4 regions of the Pantoea sp. X-Soil-YNGN-844 genome follow, and region 2 is predicted to be linked to each of the others. Evidence: predicted binding sites of a transcription regulator. Region 2 holds the regulator's gene; each other region holds the start of a gene.
What was found. Region 2 encodes CRP, which controls carbon source genes, mostly activating them, when cyclic AMP is high. Its sites were predicted from a motif close to ATGTGANNNNNNTCACAT; they were not measured.
Positions count from the first base shown of each region.

Region 1: AC6I8C_RS16230 (glycine dehydrogenase) is a predicted target of CRP. The motif match lies at 2,254-2,271, and genes of this name have one in related genera.
Region 3: AC6I8C_RS03545 (CdaR family transcriptional regulator) is a predicted target of CRP. The motif match lies at 2,833-2,850, and genes of this name have one in related genera.
Region 4: pth (aminoacyl-tRNA hydrolase) is a predicted target of CRP. The motif match lies at 3,363-3,380, and genes of this name have one in related genera.

Region 1 is NZ_AP036007.1:3,506,074-3,510,826, reverse strand. It holds gene yjgA (ribosome biogenesis factor YjgA) at 1-211, opposite strand, end outside; gene pmbA (metalloprotease PmbA) at 327-1,667, shown strand; gene cybC (cytochrome b562) at 1,731-2,117, shown strand; gene AC6I8C_RS16230 (glycine dehydrogenase) at 2,412-2,747, shown strand; gene AC6I8C_RS16225 (SFCGS family glycine-rich protein) at 2,761-3,117, shown strand; gene AC6I8C_RS16220 (DUF4312 family protein) at 3,120-3,419, shown strand; gene AC6I8C_RS16215 (DUF4311 domain-containing protein) at 3,547-4,323, shown strand; gene AC6I8C_RS16210 (DUF4310 family protein) at 4,335-4,753, shown strand, end outside.
Region 2 is NZ_AP036007.1:3,651,352-3,656,104, forward strand. It holds gene AC6I8C_RS17020 (LysE family translocator) at 1-257, opposite strand, end outside; gene AC6I8C_RS17025 (hydrolase) at 316-1,332, shown strand; gene AC6I8C_RS17030 (YheU family protein) at 1,337-1,555, shown strand; gene AC6I8C_RS17035 (phosphoribulokinase) at 1,617-2,486, shown strand; gene AC6I8C_RS17040 (OsmC family protein) at 2,749-3,153, opposite strand; gene crp (cAMP-activated global transcriptional regulator CRP) at 3,457-4,089, shown strand; gene AC6I8C_RS17050 (YccS/YhfK family putative transporter) at 4,147-4,753, shown strand, end outside.
Region 3 is NZ_AP036007.1:812,344-817,096, forward strand. It holds gene dgt (dGTPase) at 1-1,183, shown strand, start outside; gene degP (serine endoprotease DegP) at 1,318-2,763, shown strand; gene AC6I8C_RS03545 (CdaR family transcriptional regulator) at 2,949-4,106, shown strand; gene AC6I8C_RS03550 (DUF3461 family protein) at 4,169-4,561, opposite strand.
Region 4 is NZ_AP036007.1:1,709,746-1,714,498, forward strand. It holds gene AC6I8C_RS07940 (LysR family transcriptional regulator) at 257-1,165, shown strand; gene ychF (redox-regulated ATPase YchF) at 1,417-2,508, opposite strand; gene pth (aminoacyl-tRNA hydrolase) at 2,617-3,204, opposite strand; gene ychH (stress-induced protein YchH) at 3,460-3,735, shown strand; gene AC6I8C_RS07960 (GGDEF domain-containing protein) at 3,732-4,753, opposite strand, start outside.

The DNA.
Region 1 (4,753 bases), 150 kb from region 2:
GCTGTGCCAGTTCGATCTCGGTGCGCAGGCGCTCATCCAGCGGGATTTTATCCAGCGAGTTTTTACCCAGATCAACCAGTTCGGCTCCCAGGCGCTTTAACTCTTCTGCATCGCGTTTAATTTCACTCTTACTGACCCAGATAATCTCTTCATCTTCTTCTTCGTCATTATCTGGCACATCGTCGAGCCACTCATCGGGCTGTCTGGTCATTTCCGGGCTCCCAAAAAAAAGAGGCTAATCCTACCAGTTTATCGGGTGACTGCGAAATTGTTCTCTGACTCTGATAGACTCAAATCATTCACACATAAGATTAGACGGCAGGTCGATGAACGTATCTACTCAGGTTGCAGAACAGCGAAAAGTACTGGAGCAGGCCATTGCGCAGGCACTTGAACTGGCTAAAGCAAGCACTGACAGCGCGGAAGTGGCTGTCAGTAAGACCACCGGCATCGGGGTCAGCACCCGTTATGGCGAAGTGGAAAACGTTGAATTTAACAGCGACGGTGCGCTGGGCATCACCGTTTATCATCAGAATCGTAAAGGCAGTGCCTCATCGACCGACCTCAGCCCGGATGCGATCAAACGTACCGTGCAGGCGGCGATTGATATTGCCCGCTACACCTCGCCCGATCCGTTTGCCGGTCTGGCCGACGCAGAGCTGCTGGCCTATGATGCGCCGGATCTGGATCTTTACCATCCGTGGGAAATTGACGCTGACCGCGCCATTGAACTGGCCGCGCAGGCGGAGCAGGCGTCGCTGCGTGCCGACAAGCGAATTACCAACACCGAAGGCGGCAGTTTCAACAGCCACGTCGGCATTAAAGTGTTTGGCAACAGCCATGGAATGTTGCAGAGCTACTGCTCAAGCCGCCATTCGCTCTCCAGCTGCGTCATCGCTGAGCAGGATGGCAATATGGAGCGCGACTACGCCTATACCATTGGCCGTGCGTTTGAAGATTTGAAAAGCCCGGAGTGGGTAGGAGCCGAGTGCGCGCGCCGTACACTCTCCCGTCTGGCCCCGCGTAAACTGCCGACCATGAAAGCCCCGGTAATTTTTGCCGCTGAAGTGGCGACCGGCTTGTTTGGTCATCTGGTTGGTGCGATCAGCGGTAGCAGCGTTTACCGTAAATCGACTTTCCTGCTGGATTCAATGGGGCAGCAGATTCTGCCGGAGTGGCTCACCATCAGTGAACAGCCACACCTGCTGAAAGGGCTCGCCTCCACGCCGTTCGACAGCGAAGGAGTGCGGACTCAGGCGCGCGACATCATCAAAGATGGCGTATTGCAGACCTGGCTGCTGACCAGCTATTCCGCACGTAAACTGGGTCTGACCAGCACCGGTCATGCTGGTGGTATTCATAACTGGCGCATTGCGGGTCAGGGCCACAGCTTTGACGACCTGCTGAAGCAGATGGGAACCGGATTAGTGGTGACCGAGCTGATGGGCCAGGGCGTCAGCGCCATTACTGGTGACTACTCACGCGGTGCAGCCGGTTTCTGGGTTGAGAATGGCGTCATTCAGTACCCGGTCAGCGAAGTCACCATTGCCGGCAATCTTAAAGAGATGTGGCACAACATGGTGACCATCGGTGACGATATTGAAACCCGCAGTAATATCCAGTGCGGTTCCGTGTTACTGCCTGAGATGAAAATAGCGGGACAATAAAGATGAATTCCTGAAGCAGCCTGTTGGCTGCTTTTTTTTCATCACAATAAAAAGGAAATAATGATGCGTAAGCATGTGATTGCAATGTTGTCGGCTTCTCTGTTGTTCTCCAGCGTCAGCCTCTATGCGGCAGATCTGGAGCAGGATATGGACACGCTCAATGCGAACCTGAAAATCGTTAAGAAAACGGACAGTGCGCAGGAAATGCAGCAGGCGTTAACCAAAATGCGAACCGCGGCGCAGGATGCCAAAAAGTCGACGCCTGATAAGCTGGAAGGTCAGCCTGCTGACAGTGCGCAGCTCAAAGACTACCACGCGGGCCTTGACTCACTCATCGCACAGATTGACGTGGTCAGCGCGCTGGCGAAAGCCAACAACGTGGACGGCGCAAAGCGCGAAGCCGCTAAATTTGATGACATCCGTAATACCAACCATAAGAAATTCCGCTAATCCGACCGCCGGTCAGCCCGACCGGCGGTTTTTACCATCACTTCTGCTTATCACCGCACCGTAAACCACCGCCCGGCAGTCTGGTTGCCGCACAACTTTACCGCCTGGCAAAGCTAACGCCATCATTTTGCGCATTTTGCGACGCATATCACATTTAGCGTGCAGCCTGCGATCTGGCGCACAACCTTCACTTCAATTTCCACTTACTGCTGGAAATGTTGCCTCTCCACAGCCGGGGTGATGACCGCTAATTTATTTCTAACGCGAATTATCCGGTTTAACAGGAGTAGCAAGGTGAGCAATAACGGCGTCCCGGTGTATGAAGCGCCACCGGAGAAAGTGCAACAGCTGGCTGACAGCGTAATGACGCAGATTGCGGCGATCTATCAGCAGCATGGCATTCAGCCCAATGCGGTCCAGCAGCAGATGCTGCAATCGCATGTCGGTGCCATGGCGTCACGCTCGCTGAGCGGGGAGCCACTGCCGGAAGTGGAAGCGGAGCTGTTTGAGGATATTCCGCCTGAAACGGTCGCGCTGGCGCAGCAGGTCGTCGACCTGTTCGGCAATCTCCCCCGCGAAGAGGCCTGGCTGCTGTCAGTGCATATTGAAGTCGCGCGATCAAATAACTGAAGAGGAACACACCATGGTAACAGTAGTGATTGGCGATCGTTTAGGTAAGGGCCAGAAAGTGGCGGCGGGCATCGAGAAAGCGGGTGGTCGTGCTGTCGTGGTGCCAGGCGTGGCCGCTGACATGAAGCTGGGTGACGTGATGAAAGCAGAAAACGCCGATTTCGGCATCTCGTTCTGCGGCAGCGGCGGCGCGGGTGCTATCACCGCGCAGAACAAATATGGCTACAAAGCCAAACACGGCATGCGTTCTGTTGACGAAGGCGTCACCGCCATCAATGAAGGCGCCACCGTGCTGGGCTTCGGCTTTATGGATAAAGAAGAGTTAGGCGAGCGGCTGGTGCAGGCCTGGAACAAGAAGCACGGCAGCTGATTATGAAAGAACACTACGTTACCCAGGTGACGGTTGAGGGCAAAGGCGACACCAAAGCGAAAGCCTTTGCCGATGCCCTGAGTCGTGTGCAGAACCAGGTTCTGCGCGCGACGCAAAAAATTCTGCTGCGCATCGAACCTCAGGATGTCCGGGTGCTGCGCGCGCAGGAGAGCGTCAGAACCGAGAAGTTTCTCTTTTTCTTTCTGGCGCGCCAACGGCGGAGCTTCAGCGTGACGCTGGAGATCACCGTCAGCGTCACCGTTTTCGACACCGAGCAGGTGACGTTCACGGCGGCATCATAAAACAGAACCTGTTTACATCAGCCCGCCGTTTGCCCATTCCACTGCTGTAGCGATAGCGCGGCGGTCAGGCCGGGGCGATGCGGCGACGCGGATAGGGCGGGTAAAAACGACAACAAGGTACAACAACATGTTTTTAATCATTTTGTTTAAGTCGTTGATCATTGGGGGCCTGGTTGGCGTCGGCGTTGGCGCAGGGGCTGCACGTATGTTCCACGCGCCCACCACCCAGGGCATGGGGGCCTTTCGTACGCTGGGCGAGCTGAACTCGTGTGAAGGCGATCCGGCATCTCACTTCTCCTTTGGTCTTGGCTTCTTTTTCAATGCCTGGGCATCGTCTGTCGCAGCCGGTTCATTCACGCAGGATGTGGACCATCGCATCATTCCAAACTGGGGTGCGGCTGCCCTGATGGTGAAGAATCGTAATGTGGCGGAGACGCTGCACGATCCGAAAAAAATGGCCGTCACCTGCGGCATCATCGGCATGATCGTGGTCGCCTTCCTTAACTCTACCGCCTCTGCTGTGCCGGCTGCGCTGCAGGTGACGGCGGTCAAAGTGCTGGTGCCCGCCGCAAACCTGCTGGTGAATACCGTCATGCCGGTCATCTTCTGGCTGGCGGCGATCGATGCCGGCAAAAAGTCAGGCTTCTGGGCCACCATTTTTGGCGGTCTGGCGCAGCTGATCATGGGCAACGCCGTACCAGGTCTGGTGCTGGGGATCCTGATCGGTAAAGGCGTGGAAGAGAGCGGCTGGAACCGGGTCACCAAAGTAATGATGACCGCCATCGTGCTGCTGTTTGTGCTGAGCGGTTTCTTCCGCGGTTTCGACATGAAGCTGCTGCAGTCCTTCCAGCTCGGCATTCCAGGCTGGCTCGACATGATCCACAACTCAGTCAGCGGCAAATAAGAGGCGATGCGATGAACGAAAATAAAGGCTTCTGGTACGCCGACTGGTCTTTCCCGATCTTTGTTGGCCTGCTCTCCTCGGGCGTTTTCGCCGGGACGCACATGTATTACCTCTATGGCATCGGCGCGTTTAACGAAGTGGCGTTTGTCTCGATGCTGCGCGCAGGGATGGAAACTGGCGTCTACGGCGCGGTCGCCGCCTTCGGTGCCAGCTTCCTGTTTGCCCGAATTATCGAAGGCTCGCTGGTGGGCATTCTCGATATCGGCGGCGCGATCCAGACCGGGGTCGGGCTGGGTGTGCCGGCACTGCTGCTGGGGGCGGGCATCGTCTTTCCCGTGGCGAACTTCGCAGCTTCGCTGGCGACGGGCCTGGTGATTGGCGTGGCGATTGGCTACCTGATTATTCTGGCGCGTAAATTCACCATCAATCA
Region 2 (4,753 bases):
AGCCAGAGCAGATAGAGGCTACCCGCGATCTTCAGCACCAGGTGCAGCGACGGATAGAGCAGGATCAGACCGCCAACGCCAAAGGCCACCATCAGCAGCATCACCTGCATGCCGATCATGATGCCGATCATCAGCGGAATGGTGCGCAGAAAGCCAAAATTAGCGCCTGAGGCGGTGAGTAACATATTATTAGGCCCGGGCGTAATCGCCGCGACCCAAAGAAAGCCCAACATTGATAAGAAAAGACTCAGTTCCATGGCAATCGGGTACTCCTTACCCTTGCAAGAAAAAACTTATCGAAGCTAACAGTGTGATATGGAACAGACAAGCTTTTACCACATGAAATTTACCGGACCGGAAAACGAGCAATTCACGCCGCCTGACAGCCTGCGTAACGCGCACCTGCAGACGATGCTGCCGCGCCTGTTACGTCGCCGTGTCACGTTCGTTCCTCACTGGCAGCGACTCGATCTGCCGGATGGCGACTTCGTTGATCTCGCCTGGAGCGAAGATCCACAACTGGCGCAGCATAAACCGCGCGTCGTGCTGTTTCATGGGCTGGAGGGCAGCTTTCACAGCCCCTACATTCATGGCCTGATGAACATCTGCCGTGCGCGCGGCTGGCTGGCAGTGGTGATGCATTTTCGCGGCTGCAGCGGCGAACCTAACCGGCTCAATCGCATCTATCACTCCGGCGAAACGGAAGATGCCCGCTTTTTCCTGCACTGGCTGCGTACCCGCTGGGGCCAGGTGCCGACCGTCGCCATCGGTTTTTCGCTGGGCGGCAATATGCTGGGCTGCCTGCTGGGCCAGCAGGGCGCAGCTGCCGAAGTGGATGCAGGCGTCATTGTCTCCGCCCCGCTGCTGCTTGAGCCGTGTAGCGTAAAACTGGAACGCGGCTTCTCACGCTTCTATCAATACTATTTGCTGGCGCAACTGAAGAAAAATGCCCGCCGTAAACTGCACGCCTGGCCGGACACGCTGCCGGTCAATCTGGCGCAGCTAAAAGCACTGCGGCGACTGCGCGATTTTGATGATGCGATTACCGCCCGTGCCCACGGTTTTGTCGATGCAGCCGATTACTATCATCGTGCCAGCGCCATGCCCTGGCTGAAGCACGCAGAGAAACCGCTGCTGATCATCCACGCCAAAGACGATCCCTTTATGAGTGATGAGGTGATCCCGCACAGCAGCCAATTATCTGCCACTATTACTTATCAACTGACACCACACGGCGGCCACGTCGGTTTTGTCGGCGGGACATTACGCCAGCCCGAAATGTGGCTGGAACAGCGCATCCCGCAGTGGATCGCCCCTTTTCTGGATAACTGATCTCGTGATTATTCCCTGGCAACAAGTCTCTCCTGAGACCCTTGAAAATCTGATTGAAACCTTTGTGCTGCGTGAAGGCACTGACTATGGCGAGCATGAACGCAGCCTGCTGGACAAGGTGGCTGATGTGCGACGCCAGTTGGAAACCGGTGAAGTAGTGCTGGTGTGGTCGGAACTGCATGAATCGGTCAATATCATGCCGCGCAAAGAATTTCGTGGCTGATGCACCCGGCACCCTTTCATGATAACAATGCTCATCGTCCGACCTCACAGGGAGCTTTTCTATGTCTGCACGTCATCCCATTATCGCGGTGACCGGTTCCAGCGGCGCAGGAACCACTACCACCAGCCTGGCATTCCGCAAAATCTTTCAGCAGCTTGACCTGCATGCGGCGGAGCTTGAAGGTGACAGCTTTCACCGCTTTACCCGCCCGGAAATGGATATGGCGATTCGTAAGGCGCGCGACCTGGGACGTCATGTCAGCTACTTCGGCCCGGAAGCCAATGACTTTGGTCTGCTGGAGCAGAGCTTTAAAGAGTACGGTCACAGCGGGCAGGGGCAGTCGCGTAAATATCTGCACACTTACGATGAGGCGGTGCCGTGGAACCAGGTGCCCGGCACCTTTACGCCCTGGCAGCCGCTACCGCAGAACACCGATATTCTTTTTTATGAAGGATTGCATGGCGGTGTGGTGACGGCGCAGCACAACGTGGCGGAACAGGTCGATCTGCTGGTGGGCGTGGTACCGATTGTTAACCTGGAGTGGATTCAGAAGCTGGTACGCGACACCGGCGAGCGCGGTCATTCACGTGAAGCAGTGATGGATTCCGTGGTGCGCTCAATGGAAGATTACATCAACTTCATCACGCCCCAGTTTTCACGCACCCATATCAACTTTCAACGCGTTCCAACCATCGATACTTCCAACCCGTTCGCAGCCCGCGCCATTCCGTCACTGGATGAGAGCTTTGTGGTGATCCACTTCCAGGCACTGGAAGATATCGACCTCCCCTACCTGCTGGCGATGCTGCAGGGCTCGTTTATCTCGCACATCAATACGCTGGTGGTGCCTGGCGGCAAAATGGGTCTGGCCATGGAGCTGATCATGGGGCCGCTGGTGAAACGGCTGATGGAAGGTAAACGGATAGAGTAAGAGTTCAGAAATGGTTTCTTCAAACCTATAACAAAGCCAAAGCACGGTAAATCTGACAGCAACACGAAAGCTCAACACGCAGGGAACCGGGTCAGAAGAGGAAAGCGTCCCGCGCCAGGACGGCGCGGGAAGAGCATGCCATGGATGGCGGATTTTGCGTCTTTCCGATCTGACCCGGTTCTCTGCGCCGGCACAGTCTTAAAGCAACCTGCATCAGACACTGGCAGTGAAGTTAGCAGGTCTGGGATAACCCTTGCGACTGTTACAGCTCAACCACTTCATAGCTATGCGTCATCGTCACACCTTTACCCAGCATGATGGCCACCGAGCAATATTTTTCAGCCGAAAGATCCACCGCGCGTGAGACCGCTTTATCCTGGAGCGCTTTGCCACTCACGATAAAATGCAGGTTGATGTGCGTAAAGATTCGCGGCGCCTCTTCACGACGTTCTGAGGTCAGTTTTACTTCACAATCAGCCACATCGTTGCGGCCTTTTTGCAGAATTGAAACCACATCAATCGCGCTGCATCCACCCGCCGCCATCAGCACCATCTCCATTGGGCTGGGCGCTTTATCACCCGAATTGCCATCCATCAGTATCTGATGGCCGGATGAGGATTCTCCGAGGAATGTCAGCCCTTCTACCCATTTCACTCTTGCCTGCATGATTTTTGCTCCGGAATACGCTGTTTTGTCGCCAGAGTACGCTTTCACCTGGTAAACAGCAATCCAGAGAAATCCGCCCGTAGCTGAAGCGAGACAACAGAAGACAGTCGGCAAAAGCTGTGCTACAAACAGTGCTGAAAATATTTTTCGTCACCCGATGGCGAAGCCGGGAAGAATGATGCGCACTGCGCCTGATGCGGCCCGAATAATTTCCTGAAAAGGAAACGCTTGAAGCTTTCACCGCCTGACAGGGAAAACTGCCCCCTGTATTTTGGGCACGATTACAACAGAGGATAATAGCGAATGGTTCTCGGCAAACCGCAAACAGACCCTACACTCGAATGGTTCCTGTCCCATTGCCATATTCACAAGTATCCATCCAAAAGTACGCTGATTCACCAAGGTGAAAAAGCAGAAACGCTTTACTACATCGTGAAAGGTTCCGTCGCGGTTCTGATTAAAGATGAAGAAGGCAAAGAGATGATTCTTTCCTACCTGAATCAGGGCGATTTTATTGGTGAGCTTGGCCTGTTCGAAGAAGGTCAGGAGCGCAGCGCCTGGGTACGTGCGAAAAGCGCGTGCGAAGTGGCGGAGATTTCTTACAAGAAATTCCGTCAGCTGATCCAGGTTAACCCCGACATCCTGATGCGACTCTCCTCGCAGATGGCGCGTCGCCTGCAGGTCACGTCTGAAAAAGTGGGTAACCTCGCTTTCCTCGACGTCACCGGACGCATTGCACAGACTCTGCTTAACCTGGCGAAGCAGCCAGATGCCATGACGCATCCCGACGGCATGCAAATTAAAATCACTCGTCAGGAAATTGGCCAGATTGTGGGTTGTTCACGTGAAACCGTGGGCCGTATTCTGAAGATGCTGGAAGATCAGAACCTGATCTCCGCACACGGCAAAACCATCGTCGTTTACGGCACCCGCTAATTCCTGTCATCCACGGCGTGATGGCAACATCACGCCGTTATTGTTTGTGTTGGGCCGATGTGGCGTCGAATCATTTACCATCCTGAAGTTAACTACGCCTTGCGGCAAACGCTGGTGCTCTGTCTGCCGGTGGCACTGGGCTGGCTGGCTGGCGACCTGCAAAAAGGTCTGCTGTTCTCGTTAGTGCCCGCCTGCTGCAATATCGCCGGTCTGGATACCCCGCATAAACGCTTCTTCAAACGTCTGATTGTGGGCGGCAGCCTGTTTGCCCTCGGCAGCTTTCTGATTCAGTGGCTCACTCTGCATGCGATTCCACTGCCGCTGATCCTCTTCGCTATGCCTTTGCTGCTTGGCGTCACCGGTGAGATTAGCCCGCTGCATGGCCGTCTGCTGCCCGGCACCCTTATTGCCGCGATCTTTACACTCAGCCTGATTGGCCGCATGCCCATCTATGTCACTCCGCTGCTCTATATCGGCGGCACGCTCTGGTATGGGGTATTTAACTGGTTCTGGTTCTGGCTGTGGAAAGAGCAGCCGATGCGTGAGAGCCTGAGCCTGATCTACCGCGAGCTGGCCAACTACTGCGACGCCAAATATACCCTGCTGACGCAGCTGACCGATCCCGAAAAAGCGCTGCCGCCGCTGCTGGCTCACCAGCAGAAAG
Region 3 (4,753 bases), 2.8 Mb from region 2:
AGGCGCATTTGAAAGCCTGATCGAAATGGCGTGTCTGCTGCATGACGTGGGTAATCCGCCGTTTGGTCATTTTGGTGAGGCTGCCATTAACGACTGGTTTGAAGAGAACCTGGCTGCCGAACTGGTCGATCCGCTGGTGGCAGGCGTTGAAGGGGATGCGCAGCGTAAAGCCTTTGATGAGCTGAATGCCATGATACGCCAGGATCTCTGCCATTTTGAGGGCAACGCGCAGGCTATCCGTATGGTTCACACCCTGCTGCAGCTCAATCTCAGCTACTCTCAGGTCGCCTGTATCCTCAAATATACTGCTCCTGCCTGGTGGCAGGGTGAAAAGCCCGCCGAATTTAGCGTGTTAATGAAAAAGCCCGGTTTTTATCTCTCCGAGCAGGATTATATTGCCGACCTGCGTGCTGCCACCAATATGGAAGAACATCACCGCTTTCCGCTCACCTATATAATGGAAGCGGCGGATGATATCTCCTATTGTATTGCCGATTTGGACGACGCTGTAGAAAAAGATATCTTTAATGTTGAGAGTTTGTTTGAATTTCTCAATAAAGCCTGGGGGCCGGTAAAAAATAATGATGCCTTTAGCCGGACTATTGGTGAAGCCTGGCGGGAAGCCTGCAGTAAAAAACGCCGCAGCCGCAGCGATCAATTTTTTATGTCATTACGCGTAAATGTTCAGAGCGTGCTGGTCAGTTACGCGGTGAAACGTTTTGTTGATAATCTTCCTGCAATATTCGAGGGAAGTTTTAACCATGCGCTGCTGGAAGATGAGGGTGAAGAGGGCCGTTTACTGCAACTCTTTAAGACCGTTGCGCGCCAGCAGGTGTTTAATCACTCCGAGGTTGAACAGCTGGAGTTGCAGGGTTACCGCGTGATTAAAGGGCTGCTGGAGATCTATCAGCCGCTGATGCGCCTTAATTATGAAGCCTTTACCACGCTGATGAATGAGGATTTTTTACGCCAGCACCCGATTGAAACGCGGCTTTTTCATAAGCTCTCCGGGAAACACCGCAAAGCCTATTTGCACAAGATGCGTAATCTGGTTGTGGAGCATAAATATCAGCGGCTGTTGTGGGAACGTTATTATCGCTTCCGGCTTATTCAGGATTATATTAGCGGCATGACCGATCTCTATGCCTGGGATGAGTACCGGCGGCTGATGGCAGTAGAATAAGCCGCCGATTGTAAAGAGCGCGAATAAATTTTTACCTTTGGCTTAAACTTTTAAAGGAACTTCGCGCTAAAACATTTATCTCACCTTTCGACCACAGCAATGGTCTGAACAGTAATCTTATTGAGAAACGAAAAATGAAAAAAAAGACTTTAGTGTTAAGTGCGCTGGCGTTGAGCCTGAGCATGGCGCTCGCCCCTGTTACTGTTTCTGCTGCGCAAACGGCCTCTTCCGAAAGCCAGCAACTGCCAAGCCTGGCTCCCATGCTGGAGAAGGTGATGCCGTCTGTGGTCAGTATCAGCGTTGAGGGCACCACCACAGTAAAAACCCCACGCATGCCGCAGCAGTTTCAGCAATTCTTTGGCGACAATTCGCCATTCTGTCAGGACGGTTCCCCGTTCCAGGGTTCACCCATGTGCCAGAACGGTGGCGGTGAAGGTGGTAATGGTGGCGCACCCGCCCCTGATACCCAGCAGGAAAAATTCCGTGCACTGGGATCGGGCGTGATTATCAACGCCGAAAAAGGCTACGTGGTGACCAACAACCACGTGGTGAATAATGCCACCAAAATTCAGGTGCAGCTCAGCGACGGTCGTCGCTATGACGCAAAAGTCATTGGCAAAGATCCGAGTTCCGATATTGCGCTGGTGCAGCTGCAGGACGCTAAAAACCTGACCGCAGTGAAAATCGCCGACTCTGACAGCCTGCGGGTGGGTGATTACACCGTGGCAATCGGTAACCCGTATGGACTGGGTGAAACCGTAACCTCCGGTATCGTCTCGGCACTGGGACGCAGCGGCCTGAATGTAGAAAATTACGAAAACTTTATCCAGACGGATGCGGCGATTAACCGGGGCAACTCCGGTGGTGCGCTGGTTAACCTCAACGGTGAACTGATTGGGATTAACACCGCTATTCTGGCGCCGGATGGCGGCAACATCGGTATCGGCTTTGCTATTCCGAGCAACATGGTGAAAAACCTGACGGCGCAGATGGTTGAGTTTGGACAGGTTAAACGCGGCGAGCTGGGCGTGCAGGGCACGGAACTGAACTCCGAACTGGCAAAAGCGATGAAAGTCGATGCACAGCGTGGTGCATTTGTCAGCCAGGTACTGCCAGATTCTGCAGCTGCAAAAGCGGGCATCAAAGCGGGTGACGTGATTGTCTCCATGAACGGCAAACCGCTGAGCAGCTTTGCTTCGCTGCGTGCAGAAGTGGGTTCACTGCCGGTTGGCACTACCCTGAAACTGGGCCTGCTGCGTGACGGCAAACCGGTCGATGTTTCTGTTCAGTTGCAGCAGAGCAGCCAGGCGAAAGTGCAGTCCGCCACCATTTACAACGGCATTGAAGGGGCTGACCTTAGCAATGTTGAAACCGGTGATAAAGGCGTTCGCGTTGATAATGTGAAAGCGGGCAGCGCCGCAGCGCGTATCGGCCTGAAGAAGGGAGACGTGATTCAGGGCGTTAACCAGCAGCCGGTAACCAACCTCGGCGAGCTGCGCAAAGTCCTTGATACCAAGCCAGCCGTTCTGGCGCTGAATGTGAAGCGCGGCGACAGCAGCATCTACCTGCTGATGCAGTAACGGAACGACCACTGATGAAGAGGCGGACTGCGGTCCGCCTTTTTTATGTCCGGCATTTGCCCTGGCAGAGTGTGATGCTCACCGCAAATTCGGCAAATGACCGCCTGGCTCTGTGCAAATGCACAATGTTCTGCCTGCTTTCCATGCGTATTCTGTTTCTCCCCCCTCTTTTTCAGGAGTAATGGATGGCTACCTATCACCTTGATGCCCGGCTGGCACAGGATATCGTGGCGCGCACCATGAAAATTATTGACAGCAATGTCAATGTGATGGATGCGCGGGGCCGTATTATCGGCAGCGGTGACCGGGAACGCATTGGGGAGTTGCACGAAGGTGCGCTGCTGGTGCTTTCGCAGGGTCGCGTTGTCGACATTGATGAAGCGGTGGCTAAACATCTTCATGGCGTACGGCCCGGCATTAACCTGCCGCTGCGCATTGATGGTGACATCGTCGGGGTGATTGGCCTGACCGGCGAGCCGCTGGCATTGCGGCACTACGGCGAGCTGGTCTGCATGACCGCAGAGATGATGCTGGAGCAGGCGCGGCTTCTGCATATGCTGGCACAGGACAGCCGTCTGCGTGAAGAGCTGGTGCTGAATCTCATCCGCAGCGATACCCTGTCGCCACAGCTGACCGAATGGGCTCAGCGGCTCGGCATCGATCTCAACCAACCGCGTGTGGTGGCCGTTCTGGAGGTGGATAGCGGTCAGCTTGGCGTCGACAGCGCGATGTCAGAGTTACAGCAGCTGCAAACGCTGCTGACCACACCGGAGCGCGATAATCTGATCGCCATTGTCTCACTGACCGAAATGGTGGTGCTGAAACCAGCCCTGAATGGGCATGGACGTTACGATCAGGATGATCATCGCCGCCGCGTTGAGCAGTTGCTGCAGCGGATGAAAGAGAGCGGACATCTTCGGATGCGCATCGCGCTGGGTAACTTCTTTACCGGGCCGGGCAGCATCGCACGCTCTTATCGGACGGCGCGCACCACCATGATGGTGGGCAAGCAGCGTATGCCCGAAGTGCGTAGCTATTTTTATCAGGATCTGGTGCTGCCGGTGCTGCTCGACAGTCTGCGCGGCGGCTGGCAGGCCAATGAGCTCGCCCGGCCGCTGGCGAAGCTCAAGAGCATGGATAACAACGGTTTGCTGCGCCGCACGCTAATCGCCTGGTTCACCCATAACGTCCAGCCGAGCGCTACCGCACGTGCACTGTTCATTCATCGCAATACGCTGGAGTACCGTCTGAACCGGATTTCTGAACTGACGGGACTGAATCTGGGCCATTTTGACGACAGGCTGCTGCTCTATGTGGCTTTGCAACTGGATGAGCAGGGGTAGAGGGCAGGTTTGCGGCATAAAAAAAAGGCCAGCAAAGCCGGCCTCTTGTGTCGGACAGGACATTAACGGCTGTTACGGGTTAATTTTTCCAGGTCCGATTCAATTTCCGAGATCTTGTGGGCGACCACGCTTTCCAGGTGACGCAGGTCATCCAGAATTTTGCGTTTCAGATCCACTTCAACCTGATCGCGCTGGCAAATCTGGTCCAGTTCATCGATAACATAACGCAGATTCGGGCTGATTTCCTGAACTTCTTTGTAGCCCTGCGTCGCGTGATCGGCAACGACAGTTTTACGCTGGCGCGGATATTTGAATTTAACGCTCTTCGCGAAAAACTCGCCTTTATCTTTGCGGAAGTAGATCTTCAGAATGTCGTTATTGGCTTCCTGACGCAGGCTGTAGCGGTCAATGTCGTCCGGGTTACTGATACCTAAGCTTTTCAGATTGTCATACATAGCGTTGTTTCCATCAAAAGTAAGAAGCGCGCAGACTTGTTCATGACGTCCGTCAACTGTAGACATAAATAAGCGGGATGAACATTGCGCGACAGGATTTAACTGGCGCGGATTATGACCTGGATAAAAACTAAACGCATCAGTTAATTCGCGGCGCGAAGCATGTTATTTGATAATGACTGTAAAGAAAAG
Region 4 (4,753 bases), 1.9 Mb from region 2:
GACAGGATCGCTGCTGGCTTCAGCACGATGAACCCACACTTCTGAACCAAAGCTGCACCATGGCAGCGCGAGCCCCGCTCTCTGTAGAGGCTTCAGACGGGACTGCCGGATGCGAACAGGTGCGTGACAGGTCGCTGAGCCTGCGCTGGTTTTGCGGTACAGTTTTTGCAACAGGGGAACAATTACTTTCACTCTCCGCCGGTGCAGCCTGTCGGAGAGGCCTCCGGGTCCGGTATTCCATCCAGGATAAATCATCATGCGGCTCCGCCATATAGAGGTCTTTCAGGCCATCGTACAGACCGGCAGCATCAGCGCAGCGGCGCGCCTGCTGAATGTGTCGCAACCGAATATCAGCCGTGTGCTGAATCACGCTGAACAGCAACTGGGATTTGCGCTGTTTGAGCGACGTATCCAGGGAATGAGTGTGACGGCAGAAGGGCGACGCCTATTGCCTGAAATCGACGATCTCTGCCAGCGTCTGCAATCCATTACCCAGCTCACTGAACAGCTGCGGCGTGGTGAAGGGCAGTTAGTGCGCGTTGGCGCGGCGCACGCCTTTGGTCAGATGGTGATGGCCCCGGCGCTGGTCACGTGGCGGCAACAGATGGCCTCGGTCAGTGTCGAACTGGTCACCGAGCACTTCAGTACCTTATGCCAGATGATTCTGGAAAATCAGCTCGATTTCGCGCTGGTCTTCGGTCAGCAGGTCGATGCGGATCTGCTGGCTGAACCTCTGTTTCAGTCTTCCATGGTGGCGCTGCTACCGCGCCATCATCCCCGGCATGAACCCGTTACGCTGCAATGGTTATGCGACAATAATTTACTGATGATGCAGGCTCAGGATCCCCTTGGACGCGTCCTGCATCGTGCGCTGCGTGATAAGAAACTGAATCCCGCCGTTTCGTTGTCGATCAAAACCTACTCGGTCATTGCCGATATGGTGCTGGCAGGCGGCGGCGTGGGCGTTGTGGATCTCTTCACCGCCTGTCGCTATGCCGAACAGCTAAAGCTGCTGCCCATTGCGCAACCTCTGCCGTTTGAAGTGATGCTGATCAGCCGTCGTGACCAGCCACAGTCGCAGTCTACGCTGCAACTGAAGCAGGTGATCCGTAACAGACTGTGGGAGATAGCACGGCAGTGTGAAACGCAGTTCATGGGGGGCTGAATACGTGCCGATTTCGGGTGAAGAGCAGGTGAGAGTATGGCGCTTAGGTTGCAACGGGTTCGTTTGCTGACTTGTGCGAAGAATGAGCGGGGCTGGAACAATATTTTTTTAAGATACTCATTACGGCGTTGCCGGAATGTGCAGACAGGCAATATTGATACGGCATTAAAAAAACCCACGCAGTTGCGTGGGTTTTAAGGTGTCTGTCAGATTTCATGAGGTTGCTAAAACCTCATGAAACAACAACCCAATCAGACGTTAAACAGGAAGTTCATCACATCGCCATCTTTCACAATGTACTCTTTACCTTCTGAACGCATCTTGCCGGCTTCTTTTGCACCTTGTTCGCCTTTGTAAGCGATGAAGTCTTCAAACGCGATGGTCTGGGCGCGGATAAAGCCTTTCTCGAAGTCGGTATGGATTTTACCGGCTGCCTGTGGAGCGGTTGCGCCGACCGGGATAGTCCATGCACGTACTTCTTTCACGCCAGCGGTGAAATAGGTCTGCAGGTTCAGCAGCGAGTAACCGGCGCGGATAACGCGGTTCAGGCCCGGCTCTTCCAGTCCCAGCTCCGCCATGAACTCTTCACGATCTTCATCTTCCAGCTCGGCAATGTCCGACTCAACGGCGGCGCACACCGGCACGACGACTGAACCTTCTGCTTCGGCAATCGCACGCACCTGATCCAGGTACGGGTTGTTCTCGAAACCATCTTCATTGACGTTGGCAATGTACATCGTTGGTTTCAGGGTCAGGAAGCTCAGATAGCGGATGGCCGCTTTGTCGTCGGCATCCAGATCCAGTGAACGCAGCATGCCCGCTTCAGAAAGATGCGGCAGGCACTTCTCCAGCGCAGCCAGCTCGGCTTTGGCATCTTTGTCGCCGCCTTTGGCTTTCTTCTGCACACGCTGAATCGCACGTTCACAGGTTTCCAGATCGGACAGCGCCAGTTCGGTGTTGATGACGTCAATATCTTCCGCCGGGTTCACTTTGCCCGCAACGTGGATGATGTTGTCGTTTTCAAAGCAGCGCACTACGTGGCCGATCGCTTCGGTTTCGCGGATGTTGGTCAGGAACTGGTTACCCAGGCCTTCACCTTTGGACGCCCCTTTCACCAGGCCCGCGATATCGACGAATTCCATGGTAGTCGGCACCACGCGCTGTGGCTTAACAATCTCAGAAAGCTGGTCCAGACGCAGGTCAGGCATGGGTACCACGCCGGTGTTTGGCTCAATGGTACAGAACGGGAAGTTAGCCGCTTCGATGCCCGCTTTAGTCAGCGCGTTAAACAGAGTGGATTTACCGACGTTCGGCAGGCCCACGATACCGCATTTGAATCCCATGGTTTAATACCCTTTATAACTGGATGGACAGCGCGCCAGAGGGCGGACTGTCGGAGACGAATGGAAAAATTTCGCGCATTATACACGGAATCACGACGATTCGGGCGTTTAAGCAGGCCTGAAGGCGTGCAGCCGGTTCATTGCCTTGATGCGATCCTCTTTCAGCCACAGTTCGGTGCAGCGCGCCGCCTCATCAATGGCATCATCAATCAGCTTCTGCTCGCTGGCGGGCGGTTTGCCCAGCACAAATCCGGTCACCTTGTTGCGATCGCCGGGATGCCCGATCCCGATGCGCAGCCGATGGAAATTGTTGTTGTTGCCCAGCTTGCTGATGATGTCTTTCAGGCCGTTATGGCCGCCATGGCCGCCGCCCTGCTTGAACTTCGCCACACCGGGTGGCAAATCGAGTTCATCATGCGCCACCAGAATCTCTTCTGGTGCGATGCGATAAAAGGTCGCCATCGCCGCCACCGCTTTACCGCTCAGGTTCATAAAGGTGGTCGGCACCAGCAGGCGCACATCCTCGCCGGCTATCGCCAGGCGGGCGGTGTAGCCATAGAATTTGCTTTCCTCTTTCAGTGACTGATTGTGGCGTTCAGCCAGTAGATCCAGATACCAGGCACCCGCATTGTGGCGTGTGGCGGCATATTCAGCGCCCGGATTGGCCAGTCCCACAATCAGTTTAATGCTGCTCACAATGATTATCCTGCTGTTATCGCGAAAGGGCGTTAGTTTACTTCGCCACAGGCGAGATGACAAAGCACAAGCATTGAAATGGTTCAGAACGGTGATTAATCATTTTCCATCTGAATCAACAGGCTGCATTCAGGGCCAGGTCATTCTTTATAGCTGATGTGTGATCCAGTCCGCAACGTGGACTTCAGCCATTGCCTAAACTTATGGCACTTAACATTGTGTGCGGTTATTAACTCATATGGATGGAGGTGCAGCATGAAACATCAACACTGCCGCGTAGCGGGTAACAGCTTGATGGTACTGGGATTAGTCACAATGGTGCTGGGTGTTGGGTTTTCAATCATGAACCAGCTGCCGACACTCGATTTGCCGCAGTTTCTGGCGCAGGGCGCCATTCTGAGCATCTTTATTGGCGCACTGATGTGGCTGGTGGGCGCGCGTATCAGTGGCCGTGAAAAAATTGAAGATCGCTATTACTGGCTGCGTCACTATGACAAGCGCTGCCGCCGGACACCCAATTCCCACCACTAACTGATGGCTGCCGGGACCGGATGCTGCGCAGTGCAGTTCCGGCCACTGGCTTTCGCGTGATAGAGCGCTGCATCTGCCAGCGCCAGTAAACTCTCAAAATCCTGCTGGCCCTGCGTGACCGTGGCAAAGCCAATGCTGACTGAATAAGCTATGTCATTGGGTTGCGATGTACAGACCGCCAGCCGGATCGCCTCACACCACGCCTCTGCATCCCGTGCTCCAGCCGGAACGATGGCCGCAAACTCTTCTCCGCCCAGTCGTGCAAAACGCCCCTCAGCCGGTATCAATTCTCTGACTATTTCGCAAAAGTGAATTAAAATCTGGTCGCCCTGATGATGGCCATATCGATCATTGATGCTTTTAAAATGATCGAGGTCGAACAGTATTGCGCTGAACGGTCGGTTCTGACGGCGGCAGCGCGCCACAATTTTTGTGGCTTCAGTAAATAAGGCGCGGCGATTCCAGACGCTGGTCAGCGGATCGTGCAGGGAAGTGTGTTTTAACGCTATCTGCATCCGCTCATTTACCATGGCCAGAATGGTAAACGTCAGGCCGATGACAAACAGAATGGATTCCAGAATCACGTAAACCGAAAAGTCTGACCCGCCAATCGCCCCGGGTTGCGTGCTGGGAATGGCGCTATCCAGAAACATGCGCGCCAGATGAAACAGCAGGTGGATCCACAGCAGCAACTGGGCAGGCCAGAAAGTGGCTTTCAGCGTGTCACGCGCCAGCCAGACCAGTTGGATCAGTGCGGCGGTATAGGCGACGCAGGCGATGCACAATACCAGTACCCGTTTGGGTAAGCTGTGATAAAACGCCGGAAAGCAGCAGAGGAGTGCCCAGAGCAGCGCACCCAGTAGCCAGTGCGTGCCGATAGGTTTACCGCAGAAGCGCCGGAACGCATTTAATAATCCGCCATAAGCGAGCATCACTAACACATTGCCGACCGCAACCGGCAGGAAATGCAGGCCGCTGCTGCGCAGGCTGCTTAAGAATACGGCAATCAGGGTGAAAA